3 regions of the Streptomyces sp. NPDC107562 genome follow, and region 3 is predicted to be linked to each of the others. Evidence: predicted binding sites of a transcription regulator. Region 3 holds the regulator's gene; each other region holds the start of a gene.
The links. The regulator HrcA, encoded in region 3, represses chaperone genes, less so after heat shock. The targets are predictions, from matches to a motif close to TTNGCACTCNGNNNNNCNGAGTGCNAA.

Region 1: the regulator HrcA is predicted to act here: its motif matches at 1,559-1,585, upstream of groL (chaperonin GroEL).
Region 2: the regulator HrcA is predicted to act here: its motif matches at 1,990-2,016, upstream of groES (co-chaperone GroES).

What each region holds. Positions count from the first base shown of each region.
Region 1 covers NZ_JBVKBE010000007.1:120,736-124,009, forward strand. Annotated here, with positions in the region: gene thrC (threonine synthase) at 1-446, shown strand, start outside; gene ACZ7LV_RS20850 (MoaD/ThiS family protein) at 495-770, shown strand; gene ACZ7LV_RS20855 (cold-shock protein) at 1,225-1,428, shown strand; gene groL (chaperonin GroEL) at 1,749-3,274, shown strand, end outside.
Region 2 covers NZ_JBVKBE010000008.1:125,864-129,137, forward strand. Annotated here, with positions in the region: gene groL (chaperonin GroEL) at 1-1,419, opposite strand, end outside; gene groES (co-chaperone GroES) at 1,535-1,843, opposite strand; gene ACZ7LV_RS22595 (polysaccharide deacetylase family protein) at 2,083-2,877, opposite strand; gene ACZ7LV_RS22600 (polysaccharide deacetylase family protein) at 2,877-3,274, opposite strand, start outside.
Region 3 covers NZ_JBVKBE010000002.1:923,189-926,462, reverse strand. Annotated here, with positions in the region: gene ACZ7LV_RS09980 (MBL fold metallo-hydrolase) at 1-458, opposite strand, end outside; gene hrcA (heat-inducible transcriptional repressor HrcA) at 704-1,720, shown strand; gene dnaJ (molecular chaperone DnaJ) at 1,721-2,860, shown strand; gene ACZ7LV_RS09965 (nitronate monooxygenase) at 3,029-3,274, shown strand, end outside.

The sequences.
Region 1 (3,274 bases), on a different contig from region 3:
ACCGGCCCTACCGGATCTTCGGGGCGCAGGCGGAGGGCTGCTCGCCGGTGTCGACCGCCTTCAAGTCCGGGCACGACGTCGTCCGGCCGCAGAAGCCGCACACCATCGCCAAGTCGCTGGCCATCGGCAACCCGGCCGACGGGCCGTACGTGCTGGACATCGCGCGGCGCACCGGCGGCGCGGTCGAGGACGTGACGGACGAGCAGGTCGTGGACGCGATCAAGCTGCTCGCGCGGACCGAGGGGATCTTCGCGGAGACCGCGGGCGGGGTGACCGTCGGGGTGACGCGCAAGCTGGTCGAACTCGGCGTGCTGGACCCGTCGCTGACGACCGTCGTGCTGAACACCGGGGACGGCCTGAAGACGTTGGACGCGGTGGCGGGCACGGGCCTGACGGCCACCATCCGGCCCAGCCTGGAGTCGTTCCGCGAAGCCGGCCTCGTCTGACCCCCGCCCCGCCCCCTTAGGTCCGCCATCCCACCGGAGGTTTCCCCCGTGAGCGTCAGCGTCCGCATCCCCACCATCCTGCGCACCTACACCGGTGGCCAGGCCGAGGTCCCCGCCGAGGGGGCGAACCTCGGCGAGGTGATCGCCGATCTGGAGAAGAACCACACCGGCATCGCCGCCCGGGTCCTGGACGACCAGGGCAAGCTGCGGCGGTTCGTCAACGTGTACGTCAACGACGACGACGTCCGCTTCGAGCAGGGTCTGGAGACGGCCACTCCGGACGGTGCCGGCGTGTCCATCATTCCGGCGGTCGCCGGCGGCTGACCGTCCGCTGGACAGGCCCCTGCGTTACCGTGAGTAACCTCGGTTACGCGATGTTCATCGAATTGCCCCCTCCGTGAGAGAAGCGGAGGGGGCAATTCAGTGTGGTTGAGCGCGGTAGAGTTGGGGAACGCGTCGCGGCTCCACATGCCGAACGCATATGAGTTCCGGCTCCGATGCGATGAGAAGTAGCCAAAGTGTGTGGCTCTTTTGCGTCTTTCACTCCTTTTGTGGAGCCCGACTTGCCCTGAATTCGGGTGAATTCTCCCTAAATTACCGACCGTTGGCGCCCAGATTTCTCGTCCGATTGACCTGTTGCAGACGGCAGTTGGACAGATACATTCAGCCGCGGTCGACGCGTTCCGGCGCACGCCCCTCACAGCAAATGGCGGGCGAGGTCTGACCCGGATCCGCGAAGTGTGGATCTGTGCAAGGGCCAGTAATAGGGGAGTTAGGCATGGCTCAGGGCACCGTCAAATGGTTCAACGCGGAGAAGGGGTACGGCTTCATCGCGGTCGACGGTGGTGCGGACGTCTTCGTCCACTACAGCGCGATCCAGATGGACGGCTACCGGACCCTCGAAGAGGGCCAGCGGGTCGAGTTCGAGATCTCGCAGGGCCAGAAGGGCCCGCAGGCCGACATGGTTCGTCTCACCGCTTAAGCGCGCGACCACCGTATGTGACGTTTCTGTTCGAAGGGCCCGTGCCTCCCCGGGGGCGCGGGCCCTTCGGCGTGCGCGGCCGGGGGCGTGTTCGCGGGCGGCGCAGACCTCGCCCGGATCCCGGGAGGCGCTTGCACTCGGCAGGGGCGAGTGCTAATCATTGGCGTTAGCACTCTGAAGGTGAGAGTGACAAAAGAAGGACCGGGTCGGTGAGGCCGCAAGCCGGGTGGGGCAAGGAACCACAAGGCAGGCGAGCCGTCCGTCGCGGGCGCGGGCGCGGTCCGAAGGAATCACCCCCAGTCCTGGAGGGACCACTTCACATGGCCAAGATCATCGCGTTCGACGAGGAGGCGCGGCGCGGCCTCGAGCGCGGCATGAACCAGCTCGCGGACGCCGTGAAGGTGACGCTCGGCCCCAAGGGCCGCAACGTCGTCCTCGAGAAGAAGTGGGGCGCCCCCACGATCACCAACGATGGTGTCTCCATCGCCAAGGAGATCGAGCTCGAGGACCCGTACGAGAAGATCGGCGCCGAGCTGGTCAAGGAAGTCGCCAAGAAGACGGACGACGTCGCCGGCGACGGTACGACCACCGCCACCGTTCTCGCCCAGGCGCTGGTCCGTGAGGGCCTGCGCAACGTGGCCGCCGGTGCCAACCCGATGGCCCTCAAGCGCGGTATCGAGAAGGCCGTCGAGGCCGTCTCCGGCGCGCTGCTCGACCAGGCCAAGGAGGTCGAGACCAAGGAGCAGATCGCCTCCACGGCCTCCATCTCCGCCGCCGACACCCAGATCGGCGAGCTCATCGCCGAGGCGATGGACAAGGTCGGCAAGGAAGGCGTCATCACCGTCGAGGAGTCCCAGACCTTCGGTCTGGAGCTGGAGCTCACCGAGGGTATGCGCTTCGACAAGGGCTACATCTCGGCGTACTTCGCCACCGACATGGAGCGCATGGAGGCGTCGCTCGAGGACCCCTACATCCTCATCGCCAACTCCAAGGTCTCCAACGTCAAGGACCTGCTCCCGCTCCTGGAGAAGGTCATGCAGTCGGGCAAGCCGCTGCTGATCATCGCCGAGGACGTCGAGGGCGAGGCCCTGTCGACCCTGGTCGTCAACAAGATCCGTGGCACCTTCAAGTCCGTCGCCGTCAAGGCCCCGGGCTTCGGTGACCGCCGCAAGGCCATGCTCGGCGACATCGCCATCCTCACGGGCGGCGAGGTCATCTCCGAGGAGGTCGGCCTCAAGCTGGAGAACGCGTCCCTGGACCTCCTGGGCCGCGCCCGCAAGGTCGTCATCACCAAGGACGAGACCACCATCGTCGACGGTGCCGGCTCCGCCGACCAGGTCGCGGGTCGCGTCAACCAGATCCGCGCCGAGATCGAGAACAGCGACTCGGACTACGACCGCGAGAAGCTCCAGGAGCGTCTGGCGAAGCTGGCCGGCGGCGTGGCCGTCATCAAGGCCGGTGCCGCCACCGAGGTCGAGCTCAAGGAGCGCAAGCACCGCATCGAGGACGCCGTTCGCAACGCGAAGGCGGCCGTCGAGGAGGGCATCGTCGCCGGTGGTGGCGTGGCCCTGCTCCAGGCCTCCCAGGTGTTCGAGAAGCTGGAGCTCGAAGGTGACGAGGCGACCGGCGCCAACGCCGTGAAGCTCGCGCTGGAGGCCCCGCTCAAGCAGATCGCCGTCAACGGTGGTCTCGAGGGTGGCGTCGTCGTCGAGAAGGTGCGCAACCTGACGGTCGGCCACGGCCTGAACGCCGCGACCGGCGAGTACGTCGACATGATCGCCGAGGGCATCATCGACCCGGCGAAGGTGACCCGCTCTGCCCTGCAGAACGCCGCCTCCATCGCCGC
Region 2 (3,274 bases), on a different contig from region 3:
CTCCAGCTCGGCCACCTTGGAGACGATGACGTAGCCCTCCAGGCCGGCGTTCTCGGCGATCCAGCGCAGCGGCTCGACGGCGGCGCGGCGGACGACGGCGACACCGGTGGCCTCGTCACCCTCCTTGCCGAGGCTGTCGTCCAGCACCTTCACGGCGTGGACGAGCGCGGAGCCACCACCGGAGACGATGCCCTCCTCGACCGCGGCGCGGGTCGCGGAGATGGCGTCCTCCAGACGGTGCTTCTTCTCCTTCAGCTCCACCTCGGTGGCGGCGCCGACCTTGATCACGCACACGCCGCCGGCCAGCTTCGCGAGGCGCTCCTGGAGCTTCTCGCGGTCCCAGTCGGAGTCCGTGGCCTCGATCTCGGCCTTGATCTGCGCGATCCGGCCCTCGACGTCCGCCTTGTTGCCGGCACCGTCGACGATCGTGGTGTCGTCCTTGGTGACGGTGACGCGGCGGGCGCTGCCGAGGATGTCCAGACCGACCTGGTCGAGCTTGAGGCCGACCTCCTCGGAGATGACCGTGGCGCCGGTGAGGGTCGCCATGTCCTGGAGCATCGCCTTGCGGCGGTCGCCGAAGCCGGGGGCCTTCACGGCGGTGGCGTTGAAGGTGCCGCGGATCTTGTTCACGACGAGGGTGGAGAGGGCCTCGCCCTCGACGTCCTCGGCGATGATCAGCAGCGGCTTCGAGGCGTTGCTCTGGATGATCTTCTCCAGCAGCGGCAGGAGGTCCGCGATCGCGGAGATCTTGCCCTGGTGGATGAGGATGTACGGGTCGTCGAGGACGGCCTCCATGCGCTCCTGGTCCGTCACGAAGTACGGCGACAGGTAGCCCTTGTCGAAGGCCATGCCCTCGGTGAAGTCCAGCTCCAGACCGAAGGTGTTGGACTCCTCGACGGTGATGACACCGTCCTTGCCGACCTTGTCCATCGCCTCGGCGATCAGCTCGCCGACCTGCTGGTCCTGGGCGGACAGCGCGGCGACGGCCGCGATGTCGGACTTCTCGTCGATCGGGCGGGCGGAGGCCAGCAGGTCGTCGGAGACGGCCCTGACCGCGGCGTCGATGCCCTTCTTCAGGGCGGCCGGGGAGGCGCCGGCGGCGACGTTCCGCAGGCCCTCGCGGACCAGCGCCTGCGCCAGGACGGTCGCGGTGGTCGTACCGTCACCCGCGATGTCGTTGGTCTTGGTCGCCACCTCCTTCACCAGCTGGGCGCCGAGGTTCTCGTAGGGGTCCTCGACCTCGACCTCACGGGCGATGGTGACGCCGTCGTTGGTGATGGTGGGGGCGCCGAACTTCTTGTCGATGACGACGTTGCGGCCCTTGGGGCCGATCGTCACCTTCACCGTGTCGGCGAGCTTGTTGACGCCGCGCTCGAGGGCGCGACGGGCGTCCTCGTCGAACTTCAGGATCTTCGCCATGGCAGCGGGAGCCCTCTCGGAAAGTCTGCGGTAAACGAACTGCGCCCCGGACGCCCGGCTTCGTTAACGGTCGCGGGGGCCAGGGGCGCAGCTCAAACGGTGTGCTGTGGGTGAACTACTTCTCGATGATCGCGAGGACGTCGCGAGCCGAGAGGACGAGGTACTCCTCGCCGTTGTACTTCACCTCGGTGCCGCCGTACTTGCTGTACAGGACGACGTCGCCGACGGAAACGTCGAGCGGAAGGCGGTTGCCGTCCTCGAAGCGGCCCGGGCCCACGGCCAGGACGACGCCCTCCTGGGGCTTCTCCTTGGCGGTGTCCGGAATGACCAGGCCAGAGGCGGTGGTCTGCTCGGCGTCGAGCGGCTGGACCACGATGCGGTCCTCGAGCGGCTTGATGGCAACCTTGGAGCTGGTGGTCGTCACGATCCGACCTCCCCCTTCGGAGATCTCACGGGGTTAACTGTCTGAGGTGGCGACCAGGTGGATCCGTCGTCGCGGGTGCCGGACCTGCCCGTCGCTGTGTTGGCACTCTCCAGTGGGGAGTGCCAGAGCCGAGACTATGACTGCGATTAGCACTCGGTCAAGCGGAGTGCCAATCGGTCGCGGCGCGTCGGCCTCGCGGCGCCCCGTCAGGCCCCGTCACAGATTCACCGGCGCGTCCGTCACAGATAGTCCTCCAGCCGCCCCACCGTCAGCCCCGCCTCCTGGACCCGGCGCAGCAGGCGGGTCGTGCGTTCACGGAGCTTGGGTTCGGGGGTCTCGGTCGAGGGGACCGAGACGATGTCGCCGGGGCGCAGCCGGGCGGGGCCCTCGGTGAAGGTGAGGTCGGCCGCGTCCATCGTGGCGCGCCACAGGACGATCGCCTTGATGCCGCAGTCGACGGCCGCCTTGCGGGTCGTCGTGTCGTACGTGCCGTAGGGCGGGCGGAACAGATGCGGGCGGAGACCGAAGCGGGACTGGAGCTTCTGCTGCTGGCCGCAGATCTCGGCGCGCTGGCCGGCGTACGGCACCCCGCGCAGGGCGGCGTGGTCGAGGGTGTGGTTCTGGACGCTCGCGCCGACCGAGCGGAGCCGCGCGAAGTGGCCGTAGCCGGGGCCGACGACGCTGTCGGTGAGGAACATGCTGACGGGCAGGCGCAGGTCACGGACCATGTCGACGAAGCGGGGGTCCTTCTCGGCGCCGTCGTCGAAGGTGAGGAAGACGACCTTGTGGGTGGTCGGGATGCGGTCCAGCACGGGGGCGAGACCGTCGGCGGGCCGGGCGAGGTGCCGCACGGGCGCGGGCGGCGGGGAGAGCGGCGCGGACAGCCCCCAGCGCAGGTGGGGCGGCATCGCCGAGGCCGCCGAGCCGGGTGCCGCCCCCGCCTCCGCGGACCGCCCGCGCGGGCCGTCGGGCAGGGCGCAGCCGGCGAGCAGGGCCAGCAGTACCGCGGCCCCGGCCGTCCACCCGCGCCGAATCACAGGTAGTCCTCCAGGCGGCCCACCGCGTAGCCCTTCGCCGTGATCTTGTCGAGGAAGACGCGGATCATGTCGGGCATCTCGCCCGCCCAGTCGTCGGTGCCCCGGAAGTGGCTGAGGACGATGTCGCCGGGGTGGATGTCCCGGTCCCATTCGCGGTAGTCCCAGCGGTCGACGAAGACCTCCTCGTTCCACAGCGGTACGTGGGTGACGCCGCAGTCCTTGGCGGCGTGCAGGGTGTCGGAGTTGTAGTTGCCGTAGGGCGGGCGGAACAGGAGCGGGCGCTTGCCGTAGCGCTCCTCGATGACGTCCTGCATCCCGCAGATCTCGTGCTTCTGCTCGTCGTAGGACAGTCCGGGCAGATAGGGGTGGGTGAGGGTGTGGTTGTTCAGGGTCA
Region 3 (3,274 bases):
GCGAGCAGGACCTGACGGCCGGGGTCCAGATCGAGGGTCCACTCGCCGCTGACGAGATGGCGGGGCGCCACCAGCGTGTCCGTCGCCTCCTGGGCGGCCGCCGCGTCGAGGCCGTGGCGGACGGCGTCCGCGCGCACATCCTCCCGGCCGCGCCGCCCCCCGAGCACGGTGTCGGCGCCGACCGCGCCGAAGACCTCCGCGCCCGCGAACGCCGCGGCGCCGAGGACGTGGTCGAAGTGGGGGTGCGTGAGCGCGAGATGGGTCACACGCCGCCCGGCGAGTGCCTCCGCCCGCGCCCGCAGCGCGGCACCCTCCGCGAGGCTCGACCCTGCGTCGATCAGCAGCGCCGCGCCCCGGCCGGTCACCAGCCCCACCGTGCAGTCCCATCCCGGCAGCCGGCACCGCCCGACACCGCCGGCGAGCCGCTCCCAGCCCACCTCTTCCCAAGTCACGCTCATACGGCGACGCTAGGCCCTGTCGCGGTGTTCGCGCGCCCGGCGGCGAAGGTCCGGAATCGGGAGCACGGTGGCAGGGGCGAGGGGCCCGACGGGCCCGCCGTCCGCCCCCGTCCGGCACGACCTGGCAGGACGGGCCTTGCCCGGGGCGTACCCGACGGCCGTACACTGGGCCGGTAAGGCTGGCACTCGCGTCTGTCGAGTGCCAGGGGGAGCGCCCAGGGACGACGTACTGGAGGTGCGCGCGGATGCTCAGTGAACGACGGCTGCAGGTACTGCGCGCGATCGTCCAGGACTACGTGGGTACGGAGGAGCCGGTCGGTTCCAAGGCGCTCACCGAACGGCACAGTCTCGGCGTCTCCCCGGCGACGGTCCGCAACGACATGGCGGCGCTGGAGGACGAGGGGTTCATCGCCCAGCCGCACACCAGCGCCGGGCGGATCCCGACCGACAAGGGCTACCGGCTCTTCGTGGACAAGCTCGCCGAGGTCAAGCCGCTGACGGCGCCGGAGCGGCGCGCGATCCAGAACTTCCTCGACGGCGCCGTCGACCTGGACGACGTGGTCACCCGGACCGTGCGGCTGCTCGCGCAGCTCACCCGGCAGGTCGCGGTCGTGCAGTACCCCTCGCTGACCCGCTCCACCGTGCGGCACGTGGAGCTGCTGTCACTGGCGCCCGCGCGCGTGATGCTGGTGCTGATCACCGACACCGGGCGGGTCGAGCAGCGGATGGTCGACTGCCCGGCCCCCTTCGGCGAGGCGTCGCTGGCCGATCTGCGGGCGCGGCTGAACAGCCGGGTCGCGGGCCGCCGTTTCACGGATGTGCCGCAACTGGTGCAGGATCTGCCCGAGGCCTTCGAGGCGGAGGACCGCGGCACGGTCCAGACGGTGCTCGCCACGCTGCTGGAGACGCTGGTCGAGGAGACGGAGGAGCGGCTGGTGATCGGCGGTACGGCCAATCTCACCCGCTTCGGACATGACTTCCCCCTCACCATCCGGCCGGTGCTGGAGGCACTGGAGGAGCAGGTCGTGCTCCTCAAGTTGCTTGGCGAGGCGAAGGATTCGGGCATGACCGTGCGCATCGGGCACGAGAACGCCCATGAGGGACTCAACTCCACCTCGGTGGTGTCGGTGGGCTACGGTTCGGGCGGCGAGGCGGTTGCCAAGCTCGGCGTGGTCGGACCGACCCGCATGGATTACCCGGGAACGATGGGAGCGGTACGCGCAGTGGCACGGTACGTCGGACAGATCCTGGCGGAGTCGTAAGTGGCCACGGACTACTACGCCGTCCTCGGCGTGCGCCGCGACGCGTCGCAGGAAGAGATCAAGAAGGCCTTCCGGCGGCTCGCACGCGAGCTGCATCCGGACGTCAACCCGGATCCGAAGACCCAGGAGCGGTTCAAGGAGATCAACGCCGCCTACGAGGTGCTCTCGGACCCGCAGAAGAAGCAGGTCTACGACCTCGGCGGCGACCCCCTCTCGCAGGCCGGCGCCGCCGGTGGCGCGGGCGGCTTCGGCGCGGGTGGCTTCGGGAACTTCTCGGACATCATGGACGCGTTCTTCGGTACGGCGTCGCAGCGCGGGCCGCGCTCGCGCACCCGCCGGGGCCAGGACGCGATGATCCGTATCGAGGTCGAGCTGGACGAGGCGGCCTTCGGCACGACGAAGGACATCCAGGTCGACACGGCCATCGTCTGCTCCACGTGCAGCGGTGAGGGAGCGGCGCCGGGTACGGCGGCGCAGACCTGCGACATGTGCCGCGGCCGTGGCGAGGTGTCGCAGGTCACCCGGTCCTTCCTGGGCCAGGTCATGACCTCGCGCCCCTGCCCGCAGTGCCAGGGCTTCGGCACCGTCGTCCCGAACCCGTGCCCGGAGTGCGCGGGCGACGGCCGGGTGCGGTCCCGCCGCACCCTGACGGTCAAGATCCCGGCCGGCGTCGACAACGGCACGCGCATCCAGCTCGCCGGCGAGGGCGAGGTCGGGCCCGGCGGCGGTCCCGCCGGTGACCTCTACGTCGAGATCCACGAACTGCCGCACTCGACCTTCCAGCGTCGCGGTGACGACCTGCACTGCACGGTCACGATCCCGATGACGGCGGCGTCCCTCGGCACCAAGGTGCCGCTGGAGACCCTGGACGGCATGGAGGAGGTCGACATCCGCCCGGGCACCCAGTCCGGCCAGTCGATCCCGCTGCACGGCCGGGGCGTCACGCACCTGCGCGGCGGCGGTCGCGGCGACCTCATCGTGCACGTCGAGGTCCAGACCCCGACCAAGCTGGACGTGGAGCAGGAGCGCCTCCTGCGCGAGCTGGCCAAGCTGCGCGGCGAGGAACGGCCCACGGGCCAGTTCCAGCCGGGCCAGCAGGGTCTGTTCTCGCGGTTGAAGGACGCGTTCAACGGGCGCTGAGGCGTCGGGCGGCGCGGGTGCCGAGGCCGGCCGGGGGTCCGGGGGCGTCCCCCGGGCAGGCACGGTCAGCCGGGCCGGCAGGGTCTGTTCTCGCTCGGGCCGCTGTCGGCCCCTGCGGGGCGGCAGGGTCGATTCGGACTTGTTCGGAGGACGTGACAACATGCCGTCATGTCCTCCGCACTGACCGATCTCGTCCCGCTTCCGATCGTGCAGGCCCCCATGGCGGGCGGCGTCTCCGTACCGCAGCTCGTCGCGGCCGTGTCCGAGGCCGGCGGGCTGGGTTTCCTCGCGGCCGGCTACAAGACGGCCGACGGCATGTACCAGGAGATCAAACAGGTGCGGGGGCTGACGGGCCGCCCCTTCGGCGTGAACCTGTTCATGCCCCAGTCCGAATATGCCGAGCCCGCCGCCGTC